2 regions of the Cellulosimicrobium funkei genome follow, and region 2 is predicted to be linked to the other one. Evidence: riboswitches for the same ligand, from Rfam matches in the RefSeq annotation. Region 2 holds a riboswitch; the other holds the start of a gene.
The links. Region 2 has a riboswitch for S-adenosylmethionine ahead of BXA05_RS01835 (NADPH-dependent FMN reductase). Riboswitches for the same ligand answer to the same signal wherever they lie in the genome.

Region 1 (9,796 bases), on a different contig from region 2:
GCTCCTGCTGCGCCGCCGCGCGCTCGGCGTAGTCGCCGCGCGCGAAGTCCGCGTCGGTCAGCGCGGCCGCGCGCTCGCGCACCGCGGGCACGACGACGCCGCTCGCCGCCGCGCGCGACGCCACCGCCGCGCGGGACGCCTCGATCTCCGCCGCGACGGCGTCGCGACCCTCGGTCAGCGCGCGGGCGAGCGTCGCGACCTCGCCGACCTTCTGGTCCGCGAACGCGAGCCAGTCGCGCAGGCGCGGGTCGAGCGTGGTGCCCGACGCCGTGCCGGGCTCGGCGAACGTCTCGTCCTCGACGTCGTGCGGCACGTGCAGCAGCGACGTCGACGTGCCGACGGCGACCGCGCCCGCACCGAGGCTGCGCGCGGCGGTCAGCGTGTCGAGCTTTGCCGAGAGGTCGGCGCGCCACACGTTGTGCCCGTCGATCGCGCCGACGACGAGCGTCTTCGTCAGGAGGTCGTCGTAGGGCGAGTCCGGAAGGTCCGCACGGACGGCGTCGATCGCGATCGCTTCGACGTCCGTGCCCGCGAGGGCCGCCAGGAAGTCGAAGGTCGCGCCGTCGCCGTCCGGCGACGTCTCCAGCCCGCCGAACGGCGTGGCGACGAGGATCGCGGGCCGCGCGTCCTGCGCCGAACCAGGGGTTGCCGCCGGGTTTGCGGACGAGGCCGCCGAAGACCCCGGGCTCGGCACCGGGCGGAGGTCGGTCGCGAGGGCGCGGTACGCGGACCCCACGGCGGCGGCGAGCTCGGTGAACGGCACGTCGACCGAGTCGGTGACGAGGATCGGCTCGTCGAGCTGGACCCACGGCGCCCCCGCCGCGGCGAGCGCGCGCAGCAGGTCGGCGTAGGCGGCGACGACGTCGTCGAGGCGGTCGAGCGGCGAGTACCCGGCGGGCGCGTCGTCCGCGGCCTTGGACAGCGCGAGGAACGTCACCGGCCCGACGACGACGGGCCGCGTCACGACGCCGGCTTCCTTCGCCTCGACGAACTCGCGCACGACGCGGTCGTCGACGAAGCGGATCGGGGTGTCCGGGCCGATCTCGGGGACCAGGTAGTGGTAGTTCGTGTCGAACCACTTGGTCATCTCGAGCGGGGCGTCGTCCCCCTGGCCGCGCGCCACGGTGAAGTAGCCCGCGAGGTCGAGGCGACCGGCGTCGTCGGTCAGCGACGCGAACCGCGACGGGACCGCCCCGAGGGAGGCGGCGACGTCGAGCACCTGGTCGTAGAAGGAGAACGAGCCGGGGACGGACGCGTCGTCGGCGCCGAGGCCGAGGTCGACGAGCCGGCGGACGGTCGCGAGGCGCAGCTCGCGGGCCGTGGCCTCGAGCTCCTCGGCCGAGGTCTTGCCGGCCCAGAACGCCTCGACGGCCTTCTTCAGCTCGCGGCGGCGACCGATGCGCGGGTAGCCGAGCACGGTGCCGGCGGGAAAGGCGGTACCGGCGGGAGAAGCGACCGGGTTCTGGGTAGGGGAGGGTACGGAAGTGTCCATGATCGAAACCTCTTGCTGGTCCGGAGGACCGGTCAGACGGGCGCGCCGTGCGTGGCGGCGCTCGTCGTGGGCAGGGAGGTGCCGGTGACCCACGGCCCGCTGGCCAGGTCCGGGACGAGCGGGGCGGCGGCGGCGCTGGCGCCGCCCCCGGTCCCGACCGACCCGCCGCCGAGGTGGACACCCTCGAGCAGGTCAAGAGCGGCGCGGTGCTTGTTGAACGTGTACACGTGCAGACCGGGCGTGCCCGCGTCGAGGACGCGCTGCGCGAGGTCGACCGAGTACGCGATCCCGTAGGCGTGCTGCGCCTCCGGGTCGGGCAGGGCGTCGAGCGCGTCCAGCAGGCGCTGGGGCGCGCGCACGCCCGTGAGCTCCTCGACGCGACGGAGCCGCGCGGGCTCCGTCGTGGGCAGCAGCCCGGCGAGGATGGGGATCGTCACGCCGGCCGCACGGGCCTCGGCGACGAAGTCGGTGTACGACGACGCGTCGTAGAAGAGCTGCGTGATCGCGAAGCTCGCGCCGGCCTGCTGCTTCTGCCAGAGGCGTCGCACCTCCTGGGTGCGCGTCGTGCCAGCGGCGGGGTTGCCGTCGCAGAACGTCGCGACGGCGATCGTCAGCGGCCGGGCCGCGCCGCGCAGCGCGACGGCCGGGTCGGACGCGCAGCGCGACGCCTCGACCTCGCGCAGCAGGGCGACGAGCTCGGTCGACGACCGGACGCCGTCCGGCGCGGGCTGCCAGTCCGGCTGGTCGCGCGGCGGGTCGCCCCGCAGGGCGAGGAAGCTCCGCACGCCCTCGTCGAGGAAGTCGGTGATGACCGACTCCACGTCCTCGCGCGACGCCCCGACGCAGGTGAGGTGCGCGATCGGCAGCACGGGCGTGCCCTGGAGCAGGCGTCCGACGACCTGGCGCGCGGTCGCGCGGTCGGTGCCCGCGGCGCCGTACGTCACGGACACGAAGTCGGGGTGCGTCGCGACGAGACGGCGTGCCGTCTCCCAGAACTTCGGGGCCGCGTCCGGTCGGCGCGGGGGCATGAGCTCGAACGACACCGTCGGCCGAGGACGGCCCGGACGGTGCGCGAAGGATGCCTCTGAGGTCATGCGTCACTCCATCGACCCTGGCGTTAGCACCTTTGTCCTCGGGAGGCTTCCGTCGGCGGGTTGCTGCGGTGTCGTCGAGCCAGGACTCTCGACCGCTCTGGATGGTTGGCACGATCCTACGACCCATCCGACATGCGGTCGAGAGCGCCCGCCAGGTGAGATGCGGAGGGATCGGCCGGAGGCGTACCGGCGCCCCGCGCTACGGATCTCGGGCTCTCTACGCTACGAATTTCAGGTTTCCTACGCTACAGATTTCAGGTGCTCGAGCGAGGTCCCAGACACCGACCATGGCGACGGGTCGTCGTCGGCCTTGCAGGTCTCAGGCCCTCCGGCGCTCGGGCACGTGCAGGCGGCGGAGGAACCGGTCGGTGCGCAGCGGCGGCCCGCGCCGGTCGAGGAGCGACACGACGACGACGGTCGCCGTCGCGAGCGGGATGGTCCAGGCGGCGGGCTGGGCGAGCAGGGCGCGCACGACGCCGGGGACGCCGTCGGCCGTGCCGCCGGACGGGCTCCCGTACCCCGCGGCGACGAGCGCGGACGACGCGAGCAGCGCCGTCGCGCACAGGACGGCGCCCACGACCATGCCCGCCACCGCGCCGCGCGCGGTGAGGCCGCGCCACCACACGCCGAGCAGGATCACGGGGGAGAGGGCCGACGCGGCGAAGACGAACACCGTCCCGACGCTCGTCACGAGGCCCTGCGGGATGGTGACGAGCGCGAACGCGAGCGGGATGAGCGTGCACGCGACCGCCGACCAGCGGAAGGACCGCACGGTGCCGCCGAACAGGTCCTGGCTCACGACGCCCGCCAGCGCCACCACGAGCCCCGACGACGTCCCGAGGAACGCGGCGAACGCCCCGGCGACGACGAGCGCGGCGAGGAGCTCGCCGCCGAGCCCGGGCACGAGGCGGGTCGGCAGCGTGAGGACGACCGTGTCCGCGACCCCGGGCGCCGCGAGGTCGGGCGCGACGACCCGCGCCACGAGCCCGAGCGTGCTCGACACCATGTAGAAGACGCTGATCATGACGAGCACGACGACGGTCGTGCGGCGGGCCGAGCCGCCGTCGGGCGAGGTGTAGAAGCGCACGAGGACGTGCGGCAGGCCGGTCGTGCCGAGCAGGAGGGCGAGCAGGAGCGAGACGGTGGCGTACGCGTCGAGGCCGCCCGGCCCGGCCTCGTGGGGGAACACGGCGGCGGGGTCGAACGTGACGACGGCGCCGCCGGGCTCGAACGCCCCGCCGAGCGCCATGAGCACGAAGACGAGCGGCACCGCGAGCGCGGTGAGCTTGACCCAGAACTGGAACGCCTGGACGAACGTGATGGAGCGCATCCCGCCCGCGGCGACGACGGCGCTCACCACGACCGCGATCCCCACCGAGCCGACCCACGGCGGCACCGCGGCCACGCTCGTGATGACGAGCGCCGCCCCGTGGAGCTGCGGCACCACGTAGAGCCACCCGATGACGAGCACGAGCACGCTCGTCACGCGGCGCGCGACCACGGAGTCGAGCCGGGCGTGCACGAAGTCGGGGATCGTGTACGCGCCGCTGCGCCGCAGGGGGCCCGCGACGAACAGCAGGACGAGCAGGTAGCCCGCCGCGTACCCCACGGGGAACCAGAACGCCTCCGCGCCGGACAGCAGCACGAGGCCGGAGAGCCCGAGGAACGTGCCCGCGGACAGGTACTCGCCGCTGATCGCCGACGCGTTCCAGACCGGCCGCACGGTGCGCGACGCGACGAAGAAGTCGCTCGTGGTGCGCGAGATCCGCAGGCCGTAGAACCCGATGAGGCCGGTCGCGAGCAGGAGCAGCGCGATCGCGACGAGGGGCAGCGCGCTGGTCACGGCGCACCGCCGTCGTCGGGGCCGGGCTCGTCGGGCCCGCCCGCGCCCTCGGCGAGCGCGCGGTACCGGCGCTCGTTGCGCGCCGCCGCTACCGCGAAGACGACCGCGAACGCGACGATCACCGGGTAGAAGCCGTACGCGTGCACGAGCCACGGCAGCGGCACGCCGAGCAGCACGACGTCGTCCAGCGCGGGCACGCCGCTCATCGTCACCGTGAGCAGCGTGACGACCGCGAGGAACGACGCCACGCACGCCAGCCCGAGCCGGAGCTGGGCCCGCACGAGCCCGCGCGTGTAGGCGGTCGCGGCGTCGTCCGGCTCGCCGGAGCGTGCCGTGCCCGACGGCGCCCCACCCCCCGGGACGGCGCCCTCACCGGGGCCGGGGCGCGCCGCGGGGAGGTCGGTGGACCGGACGCGCACGCGCGCGTCCCGACGCGGGTCGGTGCCCGTCACGGCGCGCCCCGGTGCGGCCCGAGAAGCGCCTCGCGCACGGCGGGCACCATGCGGCGGCTCACCGGGACCTCGTGCCCGGCGACGACGAGCGCGGGCTGCGCCCCGCCGAACCGCGCCGCGGTCACGGCCGCGCGGTCCACGAGGTACGACCGGTGCACGCGCAGGAACCCCGCGGGCGCCCACCGCTCCTCGAGATCGGAGAGCGGCTCGCGCACGAGGAACTGCTCGGTGTCCGTCACGAGCCGGGAGTAGTCGCCCTGCGCCTGCACCCACCGCACCGCGCTGCGCCGGACGAGCCGCGTCGTCGTGCCGACCGTCACGACGAGCGTCTCCTCGGCCGGGGCCGCACCGCCCGCCGGGTCGCCGGCAACCGGCGGTGGAGCGGCGGCGCTCGCGGACGGTGCCGCCGCGTCGGTCGCGGGGGTGCGCCCCGCCGCGGTGCGCTCCGCGACCCGTTCGACGACGCGGTCGACCGCGCGCGTGAGCCGCTCGCGCCGCACGGGCTTGAGCACGTAGTCGACGGCCTCGACGTCGAACGCCTCCAGGGCGCGCGCCTCGTCGGCGGTGACGAACACGACCGCCGGGCGGTCGGCGAACCGCGAGAGCGCGCGGGCGAGGTCGAGGCCGGTCAGCCCCGGCATGTGGATGTCGAGGAACGCCGCGTCCACCGTGCGCGACGAGAGCTCGCGCAGCGCCTCGGAGCCGCTCGCGACCCCGCGCACGGTGCGCACGCGCGGGTCGCGGCGGAGCAGGGCCACGAGCTCGTCGAGCACAGGCCGCTCGTCGTCGGCGACGAGCACGTCCAGCCCGACGGCGTCGCCCGCCCCGCCGGGGAGACCGCCGGCCGGAGCCGGGTCCGGGGTGGTCACGGCACGCTCACCTCCGTCTCGTGCAGCGGCTGCGACCGCGGGACGCGCAGCCGCACGAGCGTGCCCGAGCCGGGCGCGGTCTCGATGTCGAGCGCGTGGTCGTCGCCGTAGAGCTGGCGCACGCGGGTGTCGACGTTGCGCAGGCCCACGTGCGTCGTGTCGCGCGACGTGAGGAGCTCGCGCACGACGGCCGGGTCCATGCCGACGCCGTCGTCCTCGACCGTGATCTCCGTCTGGGTGCCCTCGTCGCGCGCGGTGATGACGATCGTCCCGCCGTGCTCGCGCGGCTCCAGGCCGTGGCGCACGGCGTTCTCGACGAGGGGCTGCACGGAGAGGAACGGGATGACGGCCGTCAGCGACTCCGGCGCGATCTGCAGGGTGACGGCGAGGCGCTCGCCGAACCGGGCGCGCTCGAGCTCGACGTAGGAGTGGATCGAGCGCAGCTCGTCGGCGAGGGTCGTGAAGTCGCCGCGCCCGCGGAACGAGTAGCGCGTGAAGTCGGCGAAGTCGAGCACGAGGTCGCGCGCCCGCTCGGGGTCGGTGCTGATGAACGACGCGATGGCGCCGAGCGCGTTGTAGACGAAGTGCGGGCTGATCTGGGCGCGCAACGCGCGGAGCTCGGCCTGGGCGAGCGCCGTGCGCGACGCCTCCAGCTCGGCGAGCTCGAGCTGCGCCGCGCACCACTGCGCCACCTCGCCCGTCGCGCGCACGAGCGGCGGCCGCACGGTGTCGGCGAACGCGACGACGACACCGGCGACGCGCCCGCCCGCGACGACGGGCGCCCCGACGGCGTCCTCGACGTCGCCGCTCTCGACGTGGCGCCGCCCCGTGGCGAGGACGCGCTCGGCGACGCGCCGCGCGTCGGGCTCGAGCGTCGAGCTCCCGTCGAGGGCGACCGCCCCGTCCGCCGTGACGACGGCGAGCGCGTCGGCGCCGAGGAGCTGGCGCAGGGAGCGGGCCGCGCGGCCGACGTCATCGCCGTCGAGCCCGTCGCGCAGGTGCGTCGCGGCGCGCGACGCGAGGTGGAGGGTGCGGAACGTCGCCCGGTCGGAGTCGCTCCCGAGCTCGCGCGACCCGCGCGCGAGCCGCCAGGCGAGCACGAGCCCGAGGGTGAGCAGGACGCCCACGACGAGACCGGCGGCGGCGCCGGCGAACACGGGCCCGGACATGCAGTGATCGTATCCAGCGCGGCGTCACCCGCCCCGGTGGGCAGGTAAGGTTAGGCGACCCTATCCCACGACGGAGGAACCTCCTGTGCCGATCTCCCGGACCACGTCGAGCCCGCGCGTGCGCCGCAGCGTCACCACCACCGCCCTCGTGCTCGCCGCGACCCTCCTCGCGGCGTGCTCGTCCGACCCCGAGCCCGCGGCGACCGGTGCGCCGGCGCCGGACGACACCGCGGCGGGGTACGCCGTCGAGCACGCGCGGGGAACCGCCGAGCTCGACGCGGCGCCGCAGCGCGTCGTGACGCTCGAGCCCGTCGAGACGGACACGGCCGTCGCGCTCGGAGTCGTCCCCGTGGGCGCCGCCGTGCTGAGCGTCGAGGCGGGCGTGCCCGCGTACCTCGGCGAGGAGGCGCAGGCGATCGAGGTCGTCGGGACCGTCCCCGAGCCGAACCTCGAGGCCATCGCGGCGCTCGAGCCGGACCTCATCCTCGGCACGGAGTCGCGCCACTCCGACCTGTACGACCAGCTCGCGAGCGTCGCGCCGACCGTCTTCATGGCGACCCAGACCGACCCGTGGCAGGAGAACGTGCTGCTCGTCGGCCGCGCGCTCGGCCGCGAGGCGGACGCCCAGGCCCTGCTCGACGCCTACGACGCGCGGTGCGCCCAGCTCCAGGAGGACTACGGCGTCTCCGGCACGGCGCAGCTCCTGCGCCCGCGCGACGGCATCGTGTCCGCGTACGGGCCGCGGTCGTTCGCGGGCAGCACGCTCGAGTGCGTCGGGTTCACGACGCCGGAGCAGGAGTGGGGCGAGGACATCTCCCTGGACCTGTCCCCGGAGCGCGTGACCGAGGCCGCCGCCGACCTCGTGCTCGTCTCGGCCGCCGACCCCGACGACGCGTCCGCGGTGCCCGCGGAGATCCCGCTCAACGCCGCGTCGTTCCCCGACGTGCGCGTCGTGGACCAGTCCTCCTGGATCAGCGGCGTCGGGCCGCTCGGCGGGCAGGCCGTGCTCGACGACGTCGAGCGCTTCCTGCAGGACCGTGCCGGCTCCTGACGCGGCGGCCGGGCCTCCGGCGACCGCCGGGAGCCCGGCCGGGTGCCGGTTCCACCGGTCGCCCAACGTGCTCTTCCCGACGACCGTCGCGCGCGTGCACGACGTCGGCCCGCGCCTCGTGCGCGTGACGCTCGCCGGTCCGGACCTCGCCGGGTGCGCCGACGTCGGGCTCGACCAGCGCGTGAAGGTCCTGCTCCCGGGGCCGGGCGCGGACCGCCTCGCGCGCCGGGCGCGCCTCGCGGACGAGAGCACGTGGCGCCGTGAGTGGTCCGCGCTCGACGACGACGAGCGCCCCGTCATGCGCTCGTACACGCCCGTGGCCGTGCGGCCGGAGGCCGCCGAGCTCGACCTCGACCTGTACCTGCACGAGCCCGCGGGCCCGGCGAGCGCCTGGGCGCGGCGGGCGGCGGTCGGGGACCGCGTCCTGCTGTCCGCGCCGCACGCGCGGTACGGCGTGACCGACCACGGCACGCAGTGGGACCCGGGGCCCGCCGTCGGGCACGTGCTCCTCGTCGCGGACGAGACGTCCGCGCCCGCGGTGCGCGGGATCCTCGCGAGCCTCGGCCCCGACGTCCGGGCGCACGTGCTCGTCGAGGCCGACGACCCGGCGGACGCCCCGCTCGGTGACGTGCCCGCGACCGTGCACGTCGAGCGCGTGCCCCGCGCGCGACGCCGGGGCGCCGAGCGGGCGGTGCTGGGCGCCGTCCGCGACTGGGTCGCGGAGCACGGCCGGTCCGCGGCCTCCGCGGGTGACGGCTTCTACGCGTGGTGCGCGACGGAGAGCGCCACGGTCGCGCGCGTCCGGGCCGAGCTCGTGGCGGCGGGCGTGGCGCGGTCGCGCGTGCACGCCCAGGGCTACTGGCACGACCGCGCCCGGCCGGACGCGACGGTCAGACGAGGAACGCGACCATGACGACGAACGCGACCAGGAAGAACAGCAGCACGCCGACCCCGACGAGCAGGCCCAGCGCGACCGGGTGCGCCTGACGCCACGGCACGAGCCGGGGGTCCATCGCCCGCAGCTGCACGGGAGTGACCGGCTGGTGGACCGGGTTGAGGGGGACGCCGCGGTGCGCGAGGTCGAGCGCGACGGCCGAGAGCTGGTCGCGGTCCCACATCTGCCCGACGAGCAGGGCGAGGCGCTTCGTCGGCCCCACGACGATGAGGTGGTGCGTCGGCGTCATGCCCCCGAACCCCATGCTGTCGACCGTGACGACGCGCTCGATCTCGGCCACCGTGAACCGCCGCGGTCGGCCCCAGCCCTGGACCGTCACCGACCCGTCGCCGAACGTGACGCGGGAGCGGTCAGTGAAGCGGCGCGCGAGCACGTACGTCAGCGGGATCATCGCGAGCACGACGCACGCGTACCCGAGCGCGAGGGCGAGGTTGCGCGTGCTGATCCCCAGGGAGACCGCCGTGAGCCCGAGGATCGGCACGAGGACCGCGGCGAACGTGAGGTTGGCGCGCACCACGCGGCGCTTGGCGTCGTCGTGCAAGGTCAGCTCCGTCACGGGCGGCATCGTCCCACGGCACCGCGTCCTCGCGCGGGGCGGCCCGCCCGGGCGGTGCAAGGTTCGCCCACCGGGCGACACGATCGAGACATGACCCGACGACGTCCCCCGCGCAGGACGACGGCCCTCCCGGTGCTCGCCGTGGCGCTCCTCGCGTCGTGCGCCGGGCCGGGCGCCGACGCGCCCCTCCGCCCGGGGGAGACGGCCGGGCCGGCGCCGACGACGGCCGCACCCTTGCCCGACGGCACGGCGCCCGCCACCGCGGGCGACCTGGTCGGCCGCTGGCAGCCCGGGACCGACTACGTGACGGACCCG
Region 2 (9,796 bases):
CTTGGGATCACCGGGGATGGCCCGCGGGAGAAGGAAGTTGAGCGAGACGGCGGCCCAGAAGGTGACCACGTAGAACGCGATCCGCCGTGCGTAGTACCTCATTGAACCGACTCCTCGTTCACCCGAGCTCCTCTTCGGCAGTGCGACATCAGCTCGCGGGCTTGAGCTGGGAGAGGATCACGCCGTTGCTGATCGTGGCCCACGACGGCGGGAAGGCGTACATGTCGTCCTCCGACGGCCAGCCGGTGTAGTCCTTCGTGTTGACGAACGACATGGTCGGGTTCACGACGAGGGCGATGTAGGGGAGGTCGCGGGCGATCTCCTTCTGCACCGTGGCGTACGCGGCCTTCTTCGTGTCCTCGTCGTTGGTGCCGGCGGCGGTGGCCACGGCCTCGTCGACGAGCGGGTTCGAGTAGCGCGGGAAGTTGAAGCGGCCGGCCTCGATGGTCTCGCCCACCGGCGTCGTGTACTCGGTCGTGAGCCACTGGCGGTAGATGGCGAACGGGTCGTCGAGCGACGTGCCCGTGATGCCACTGATCATCATCTGGTAGTTGCCGCTGGTCCGGGCGTCGGACATCTCCTGCTGCGTGATCTTCACGTGGTTGATCTGCACGCCCGCCTCGAGCGCCTGCTGCGCGATGAGGTCACCCGCCGCGTTGTGGTCGCTCCAGCCGTCGACCGAGATGAGGTCGACCGAGAGCTTCTGGCCGTCCTTCTCGAAGATGCCGTCAGCACCCTTGGTGTAGCCCGCCGCCTCGAGGACCTTGGCCGCCTCGGCCGGGTCGCCCTCCTGCGGGCTCTCCTTCTCGATCTCGGAGGAGATCCAGCGGTCGTCACGACCGACGAGCGCGAGCGACGGCGACGCGACGGCCGCGTGGCCCGAGAACGCCTTCTCGTTGATCTCGCCGCGGTCGACGAGCAGGTTGACCGCCTGGCGGACGGCGAGGTCCGTCTGCGGGCCCGCGCAGCCGAGCGCCGCGTTCGAGCACGACATGATCGTGGTCGGGTCCTGCGGGGTGTTGAGCAGCGAGACCTGGCCGCCGCCGGTGACCGTCTCCGGGTCCGCGATGAACATCGTGGTCCAGTCGATCTTGCCGGTGGCGAGGAGGTCCTGGGCGCTCTGGTTCTTGTCGAGCGCGAGGAAGCGGACCTTCCCGAGGCTCGGCTCGCCGCCCCAGTAGTCCTCGTTCGGGACGACGGTGTAGGTCGCGTTCGTGATGGTGTCGAGCGTGAACGGCCCGGTGCCCACCGGCTCGTCGTTCGTGAACGTGATGAGGTCCGACACCTCCTTGAAGAGGTGCTCGGGGACCATGAGCGTGGTGCCGAGGATCTGCACGGCGCTCGTGAACTGCGCGCCGTTGAACGTGAACTTGACGGTCGACTCGTCGACCTTCTCGATCGTGTTCAGGTAGTCGCGCTTCGCCGCGTCGTTGGTGTACGAGAAGATGACGTCCTCGACCGTGAAGTCCTCGCCGTCGGACCACTTCACGCCCTCGCGGATCTTGACGGTCAGCTCGGTGCCGTCCTCGCTCCACTCGTAGGACTCGCCCAGGCGGGGCGTCGGGTCGCCGGCCTCGGCGCGGTTGTAGAAGAACAGCGGCTCGTAGATGCCACCGTTCGTCACGTGCAGCGGGTTGGGCGCGTACGGGTTGAAGTTCGCGACCATGGGCGTCTGGGTGCCGGCCCAGACGTTGAGGACACGGGCCTCACCGCCGTTGCCCTCACCCTCGCCATCGCCCCCGCCGGTGCAGGCGCTCGCGAGCAGCGAGACGCCCGTCACGAGTGCCGCGGCCGTGAGCAGACGCTTGCGCGCCGTGCTTCGAATCATCTTCGGTCCTTTCGCATGGACGACGCGTCCTCACGTCGTACTTCGGCGCCCGCAGGCGTGTGGCAGGAACACTAACTAATAGCCACCGGCCCTCCTACGAATACGACAGGAAAGTTACCTAACTGAGACATCGATACCAGGATCGCGCGCGACGGGCTCGGCCGGACCCCGTGGAACGGGGTCCGGCCGAGGTGCCGAGGACGGTCAGGAGGGGGTGGGGCGGCCCGTGGCCGGTCCCGGCGCAGCGGGTCGTGCGGGGCGCAGCGCGTCGCACGGGCGCAGCAGGCCGCGCTGGCGGGAGCGGTCGGGGACGGGGTCGGCGGCGGGACGGCGGCAGCGCCGGCGGCGAGCCGGGAGCGGGGTCAGCGAGCGGCGTCCAGCGCGGCACGCGCGGCCCGCGCGACCTCGGGGTCGGTGACCTCGTAGCCGGCGTCGCCGCCGCCCCCCGGCCCGGCGTCGTCCGCGACGACGCGCTTGGCCGAGAGGTGCACGGCGTCGACGCCCGCGGCCACCAGGGCCCCGACGTCCTGCGGCCGCACTCCCCCGCCGGCCATGACCTGCACACGCCCGCCGAGCGCGTCGCGCGCGTGCGCCGCCATGGCGCGCAGCCGGTCGGTGCCGTCGATGCTGCGCGACGCACCGCCCGACGTGAGCACGCGCACGACCCCGGCCCCGGAGAGCGCGTCGAGCGCGGCGAGCGGGTCGGCGACGACGTCGACGGCGCGGTGGAACGTGACCTCGCGCCCGTCGGCGGAGTCCACGAGGGCGCGGACGGCGCCGATGTCGACCAGGCCGTCCGGGGTGAGCGCACCCACGACGACGCCGCGCGCCCCGGCCGCCACCGCGGCCCGGACGTCGCGCACCTGGACGTCGAGGTCGGTGGGCGTGAGGACGAAGCCGCCCGGGCGCGGGCGCACGAGCACGTGCACCTCGACGCGCGGCCCCGGACCGTCGGCCTCCGCTGCGGCGGCGACCGCGGCCTCGACGAGCCCGGCGCTGGGCGTGAGCCCGCCCGTCGCGCCGAGCCCGACGCACAGCTCGACCCGGTGCGCACGCACGGCCGCGGCCACGCGGACGCCGTCGGGGTCCTGGACCGCGAGCTCGAGGGCCACGTCGCGGGCCGCGGGCGCCGCGCCCCCCTCGGGGTGGGTGGTCGTCATGGCGCTCTCCCGTCGTCCGGTCCGGCGGCCGTCGCGTCGCGCGACCCGCACGACGGCGGCCGTCGGCCAGGGTAGACGACTCCGGGCGCGGGCCGGGCGCGGGAGCTCAGGCCGGCGTCGGCCGTCCCGTGGCGACGGCGGCGAGGCACGCGGACCGCAGGGTCGCGGCCACCTCGTCGGGGTCGCCGAGGTAGCCCGCGACCATGGCGCCGTCGCGCAGCATCATGAGCTGCGCCGCGGTCGCGTCGGCGTCCGTGACGCCGACCGCGGCGGCGAGGCGGGCGAACACGTCCCGCGTCCAGCGCCGGTGGCGGTCCACGACGACGCGCACCGGGTCCTGCGGGTCGGGTGTCTCCGCCGCGGCGTTGATGAACGGGCAGCCGCGGAAGCCCGGCACGCAGCTCACGGCGCCGATGGCGCCCGCGAGGGCGCTCAGGGCGTCGAGCGGCTCGGCGTCGCGGAGCGACTCGTCGACGACGGCACGGTCGCGTGTGGCCTGCGCCTCGAGGTAGGCGACGACGAGGTCGGACTTTGTGCGGAAGTGGCGGTAGAACGTCACCTTGGTGATGCCGACCTGCTCGATGACGCGGTCGGCGCTCGTCGCTCGGATGCCCTGGGCGTAGAAGAGCGCCGAGGCTGCCTCGAGGATGCGGCGGCGCGTGTCGGCCGCGGTGCCGCGGCCCGTCGCCCCGGGCGTCGGCGAGTCGTCGACCATGCCCCCTCCTTGTCTCCGCCCTTGCGCGCGGTCGGCCGCCAGTCTAGGTTCTCCGATGTAGACGTACTAGTAACTCTACTTCGATCCCGACTCTCGAGAGGCACCTCATGGCTGACACCCTCTACACCGCCGTGGCCACCGCGACCGGCGACGGTCGCGCCGGAGGCCGCGCCGTGTCCGACGACGGCCAGCTCGACGTCACGCTCGCCGTCCCGCGCCAGATGGGCGGCCCCGGTGGCGGGACGAACCCGGAGCAGCTGTTCGCAGCCGGGTGGTCGTCATGCTTCCACTCGGCGCTGAAGATGGTCGCGGCGCAGCGCAAGGTCCCCGTGGCCGACTCGGCCGTCGTCGCCGAGGTCGACCTCGTCCCGACCGGCGACGGCGGCTTCTCGCTCGGCGCGACGCTGCACGTCGAGCTCGGGGGCGGCGTCACCCAGGACGTCGCCGAGGAGCTCGCGGAGGCCGCGCACGCCGTCTGCCCGTACTCGCTCGCGACCCGGGGCAACATCCCGGTCACCGTCCGCACGACGGTCGCGTAGGGCACCCCTCGGCACGACCGCCGGGGCCGGCTGGCGGAGCGGTCCGCGGGTCGGCCCGGCGGTCAGTCCAGGCAGAACTCGTTGCCCTCGACGTCCTGCATGACGATGCAGGACTCGTTCTCCTCGTCGGCGACCATCACGCGCACGCACGTCGCGCCGAGCGCGACGAGCCGGTCGCGCTCGGCCTCGAGCGCGGCGAGACGCTCGGCACCCACGAGCCCGGTGCCGGCACGCACGTCGAGGTGCACGCGGTTCTTGACGACCTTGCCCTCGGGGACACGCTGGAAGTACAGGCGCGGACCGGCCCCGGTGGGGTCGCTGCACGCGGACCACGCGTCCCGCTCTGTGGCCGGGAGGGAGGCCTCGGCGTCGTCCCAGGTGCTGAAGCCCTCCGGGGGCGGCGCCGGGACGTAGCCCAGCACCTCGCACCAGAACCGGGCGACGCGCCGTGGCTGCGCGCAGTCGAACGTGACCTGGACCTGCCTGACCGTCGCCATCCGGCCACCCTAGGCGCCCGACCCTTCTCGGCCGGAGGGCTTTTCACGGGCGCACGACGGCCGCCGATGCCACCGCTCCGCGCGGGGCACCGACGGCCGTCGTCGTGCGGCTCGGGTCAGATGACGCCGAGCGCGAGGATCGCGTCGGCGACCTTGGTGAAGCCCGCGATGTTGGCGCCGAGCACGTAGTTGCCGGGCGTGCCGTACTCGTCGGCCGTCTCGACGCAGCGGTCGTGGATGCCCGCCATGATCTGCGCGAGGCGGTCCTCCGTGTACTCGAAGGACCACGCGTCGCGCGACGCGTTCTGCTGCATCTCGAGGGCCGACGTCGCGACGCCGCCCGCGTTGGCTGCCTTGCCCGGCGCGAAGAGGACGCCCGCCTCCTGGAGCAGCGCGACGGCGCTCGGCGTCGTGGGCATGTTGGCGCCCTCCGCGACCGCGACGACGCCGTTCGCGACGAGCTGCTTGGCCGCCGCCTCGTCGAGCTCGTTCTGCGTCGCGCACGGGAGCGCGACGTCGCACGGCACGTCCCAGATGGACCCGTCGGTGACGACGCGGGCCCCGGGGCGGCGCGCGGCGTAGTCGGCGACGCGCCCGCGCTCGACCTCCTTGATCTGGCGCAGGAGCTCGAGGTCGACCCCGGCCTCGTCGACGACGTACCCCGACGAGTCGGAGAACGCGACCACGTTCGCGCCGAGCTGCTGCGCCTTGGCCGTCGCGTAGATCGCGACGTTGCCCGAGCCCGAGACGACGACGCGGCGCCCGTCGAGCTCCTGCCCGCGCGTCTCCAGCATGTTCTGCGCGAAGAGGACCGTGCCGTAGCCCGTGGCCTCCGTGCGGACGAGCGAGCCGCCCCACGAGATGCCCTTGCCCGTGAGGACGCCGGACTCGTACCGGTTGGTGATGCGCTTGTACTGCCCGAAGAGGTAGCCGATCTCGCGGCCGCCCACGCCGATGTCGCCCGCGGGGACGTCCGTGTTCTCGCCGATGTGCCGGTAGAGCTCCGTCATGAACGACTGGCAGAACCGCATGACCTCGCCGTCGGACCGCCCGCGCGGGTCGAAGTCGGAGCCGCCCTTGCCGCCGCCGATGGGCATGCCCGTGAGCGAGTTCTTGAAGATCTGCTCGAAGCCGAGGAACTTCACGATGCCCAGGTAGACCGACGGGTGGAACCGCAGGCCGCCCTTGTACGGGCCGAGCGCGGAGTTGAACTCGACGCGGAAGCCGCGGTTGATCTGCACGCGCCCGGTGTCGTCCACCCACGGGACCCGGAAGATGATCTGGCGCTCCGGCTCGCACACGCGCTCGAGGACGGCGGCCTCGACGTAGCGCGGGTGCTTGCGCAGCACGGGGCCGAGCGAGTCGAAGACCTCGCGCACGGCCTGGTGGAACTCGGCCTCGCCGGGGTTGCGACGCAGGACCTCGTCGTAGACGGACTGCAGTCGGCTGTCCATGGGTACTCCTCGTCTGACGCGGGCGGAACTCCTGCTGACGGTACGCCTGTGCCAGAAGCTCCCGTCACACCGTCTCACTCCGCGCGCACCGGCACGGGCGGCCGCAGCGCACGAGCGACCGCACGGGGCGGCACAGGAGTCACCGACGACGACACATCCGTCCACCCACTGAGAAACCCTACCGATCTGGTGCAGTTTCTCGGGGCGGTTGCTATACCCGTCCCCAGGTCACGAGCGCCAGCGCCAAGCCCCGGCTCGCTGGCCGGCAACCCCCTGTCACGGCGGGGTGCTCCGGGAGATGACCAGGCCGGGCCCGGCCTGCCCCGCCACCGGCGAGGACGGCCCGCACGGCAAGCGTGATCGACGACTACTGCGAGGTGCACATGACCCACCACCCCACCCACCCGACGGTGCTCGCCGTCTCGGGCAACCCGCGGCCCGGCTCGCGCACGCTCGGCGCCGCCGAGACGGTCGCGCGCCGCGTCGCCGACCTCCTCGGCGCGGACGACGTCGCCACGGTCGACCTGGCGTCGCTCGCCGGCGAGGTGCTCGCCGCCGACCACCCGGCGGCCGACGCCGCCCGTGAGCAGCTCGCCCGGGCGACCGTCGCCGTCGTGGCGACGCCGGTCTACAAGGCGTCCTACACCGGGCTGCTGAAGGCCTTCCTCGACCTCTACGGCCCCGACGGGCTCGCGGGCGTCGTCGTGGTCCCGCTCGTCGTGTCCGGGAACCCGGCGCACGCGCTCGTCGGGGAGGTGCACCTGCGACCCGTGCTCGTCGAGCTCGGCGCCGTCGTCCCGACCCGGTCGCTCACGGTCACCGAGCCGCAGCTCGCGGACCTGGGACCGGTCGTGGACGCGTGGCTCGCGCGCGAGGGCGACGCCCTGCGCCGCGCCACGGCGCAGCTCCCCCCGGCGGAGGACCGCCCGTCGGCCCGCACCGACGCAGCCGTCGCCGACGCGTTCGCGGGGGTGGCCCGATGACCGCCGAGCTCACCCACCTGGAGGCCCTCCTGGCCGAGCAGGACGAGCCCCAGCTCTCCCCCGACGAGTACAAGGCCGTGTTCCGCGGCCACCCCGCGGGCGTCGCCGTCGTCGCGCTCGAGCACGGCGACCGCCTCGTCGGCTTCACCGCGACGTCGGTCATCTCCGTCTCGGCCGCGCCCCCGCTGCTCGCGTTCTCGCTCGCGTCCACGTCGTCGTCGTGGCCCGCGGTCTCGACGGCGCGCACGCTGACCGTGAGCTTCCTCGCGGACCACCAGGACGACGTCTCGGCCCGGTTCGCGACGAGCGGCATCGACCGGTTCGCGGACGGCGGCTGGTCGCGCCTGCCGACGGGCGAGCCCGTGATCGACGGCGCGCTGTCGTGGGTGCGCGGGCGGGTCGTCCAGCGCACCCCGGTGGGCGACTCCTACCTCGTCTCGCTGCGCGCGCTCGCGTCGAGCGTCGGCGCCGCGCCCGGGGCGTCGCGGGAGGCGGCGGCGTCGCCGCTCGTCTACCACGACCGCACCTACCACCGGATCGGCGACCACTCCGCGCTCTGAGCGCACGGACGGGCGAGGGGCCCGACGGCGGAGGTCCCGCCGTCGGGCCCCTCGCCCGTCCCGTGCCGCCCCTCACGGGTGGTCCGTCACCAGCTCCAGCCGCGCGCGCTGAGCTCGAGCTCCTCCCGGAACCGCTCGTCGTCGCCGGTGCGGAAGCCCGCGCGCAGGGGCGCGTCCGCGACCGGGAGCCCCGTGAGCCGACAGGCCTCGCGCAGCAGCGCGTCGTAGGCGCCCTGGACCGCGAGGTAGTGGTGGGCGCGCGCGTAGACGTCCGGGTCGGCCTCGATGCGCCGGAGCTCCGCGGCGAGCGCGGTGAGCCGCACCTGGAGCGCGAGCGTCGTCAGCGGGTCCGGCGCCGCGGCGGCACGACGGCCCGCGCCCGCCCGGTGGCTCGGAGGCCGCCCGGCCCGGCGCAGCACCCACCACGCGGCGGCGGCCGTGCACGCCGTCGCGCACCAGATCATGAGCAGCCACGACATCGGAGCCGACCTCTGCGCGGGGAGACCCACAGGACCTCTCCAGTCTAGGTCTCCCCGGCCCCGCGAGGCAGGGTGGGCGGCCCCCTGTCCTCGCCGCCGCCCGCGCGGCGGGTCAGCCGTCGAGGAGGTCCGGCTGCGGGTGCCGCACGCCCTGGACGGCCGCGCGCGGGATCGCCGCGCCGATCGTCGCGACGTCGTCCGGCGTCAGCTCGACCGCGGCCGCCGCGACGTTCTGCTCCAGGTACGCGACGCGCTTCGTCCCCGGGATCGGGACGACGTCGTCGCCCTGCGCGAGGAGCCACGCGAGCGCGAGCTGTGCCGTCGTGACGCCGTGCTCCGCGGCGAGCTGCTCCAGGGAGCGCACGAGGCCGCGGTTGTGCTCGAACGCCTCGCCGGCGTACCGGGCGTGGGCGCGGCGCACGTCGTCCTCCGCGAAGCCGTCGGTGGCGTCCACGGTCCCGGTGAGGATGCCCCGGCCGAGCGGCGAGAAGGGCACGAAGCCGACCCCGAGCTCGCGCAGCGTCGGCAGCACCTCGTCCTCCGGGTCGCGCGTCCACAGCGAGTACTCGCTCTGCACGGCCGTCACGGGGTGCACGGCGTGCGCGCGGCGCACGGTCGCGGCGGACGGCTCCGAGAGACCGATGCCGCGGACCTTCCCGGCCTCCACGAGCTCGGCGAGCGCGCCCACCGTGTCCTCGATCGGCACCTGGGGGTCGACGCGGTGCAGGTAGTACAGGTCGAGGCGGTCGGTGCCGAGGCGGCGCAGGCTCGCGTCGACTGCGGCACGGACGTACTCGGGGCGGCCGTCGACCGGACGCCCGTCGGGGTGGCCGCCCGCGGGCGGGAGCCCGAACTTCGACGCGAGGACGATCTCGTCCCGGTGCGGCCCGAGGACCCGGCCGAACAGCTCCTCGTTGCGGCCGTGGCCGTAGACGTCGGCCGTGTCGAAGAGCGTCACGCCGAGATCGAGCGCGCGGAGCAGCACGGCCTCGGCCTCCGCGGCGTCCGCGGGGCCGTAGGCGTCGGTGACGGACATCCCGCCGAACCCGACGGCGGAGACGGCGAGCGCCGCCCCGCCGGTGCCGAGCGTGCGCGACGGGAGGGTGCCGAAGGCGAGGGTCCGGGAGGTGTCGGTCATGGCCCCAGCGGACCACCGCGCGCCGCCCGGGGCAAGGCCGGACGCCGTCCTCTCACCTGGCGAGAGGACGTGACGCGCCACGCTGCGGCTCGGCGCGCGACGAGCCCCGCCGCAGGTCAGGCACGCCTCTCCTTGCTGGCGGGCGCGCGGAATGCCACCTAGTCTGGAATCGTTCAAGTGAACGGCACCGACGGAAGCCGGGTGACCGCCGCACGATTCCGGGCGACCCCCGAGAGAGCGAGGAGCACCATGTCCGCACCCACCATCCACCGCACGACGGCCCGCTTCGAGGCGTCGGAGAAGCTCCGCGCCCACCTGCAGCGCGTGCTCGTCGCGCTCGTCGACCTGCACGTCCAGGGCAAGCAGGCCCACTGGAACGTCACGGGCCGCGGGTTCCGCGACCTGCACCTCCAGCTCGACGACGTCGTGGACGCCGCGCGCGA

Region 1: it holds a riboswitch for S-adenosylmethionine, as region 2 does, so the genes downstream of both, BXA05_RS05480 (methylenetetrahydrofolate reductase) here and BXA05_RS01835 (NADPH-dependent FMN reductase) in region 2, are expected to answer to the same signal.

Annotation. Positions count from the first base shown of each region.
Region 1 covers NZ_FTMI01000002.1:265,618-275,413, forward strand. The annotation lists gene metE (5-methyltetrahydropteroyltriglutamate--homocysteine S-methyltransferase) at 1-1,492, opposite strand, end outside; gene BXA05_RS05480 (methylenetetrahydrofolate reductase) at 1,525-2,586, opposite strand; SAM riboswitch class I at 2,592-2,694, opposite strand; gene BXA05_RS05485 (sodium/solute symporter) at 2,906-4,429, opposite strand; gene BXA05_RS05490 (heavy metal transporter) at 4,426-4,881, opposite strand; gene BXA05_RS05495 (LytR/AlgR family response regulator transcription factor) at 4,878-5,687, opposite strand; gene BXA05_RS05500 (sensor histidine kinase) at 5,747-6,919, opposite strand; gene BXA05_RS05505 (ABC transporter substrate-binding protein) at 7,005-7,970, shown strand; gene BXA05_RS05510 (siderophore-interacting protein) at 7,957-8,883, shown strand; gene BXA05_RS05515 (hypothetical protein) at 8,861-9,481, opposite strand; gene BXA05_RS05520 (META domain-containing protein) at 9,572-9,796, shown strand, end outside.
Region 2 covers NZ_FTMI01000001.1:420,330-430,125, forward strand. The annotation lists gene BXA05_RS01800 (ABC transporter permease) at 1-102, opposite strand, end outside; gene BXA05_RS01805 (ABC transporter substrate-binding protein) at 149-1,828, opposite strand; gene BXA05_RS01810 (copper homeostasis protein CutC) at 2,191-2,988, opposite strand; gene BXA05_RS01815 (TetR/AcrR family transcriptional regulator) at 3,095-3,703, opposite strand; gene BXA05_RS01820 (organic hydroperoxide resistance protein) at 3,811-4,242, shown strand; gene BXA05_RS01825 (VOC family protein) at 4,305-4,739, opposite strand; gene gdhA (NADP-specific glutamate dehydrogenase) at 4,856-6,193, opposite strand; SAM riboswitch class IV at 6,420-6,522, shown strand; gene BXA05_RS01835 (NADPH-dependent FMN reductase) at 6,577-7,176, shown strand; gene BXA05_RS01840 (flavin reductase family protein) at 7,173-7,736, shown strand; gene BXA05_RS01845 (hypothetical protein) at 7,823-8,215, opposite strand; gene BXA05_RS01850 (aldo/keto reductase) at 8,328-9,353, opposite strand; gene BXA05_RS01855 (Dps family protein) at 9,603-9,796, shown strand, end outside.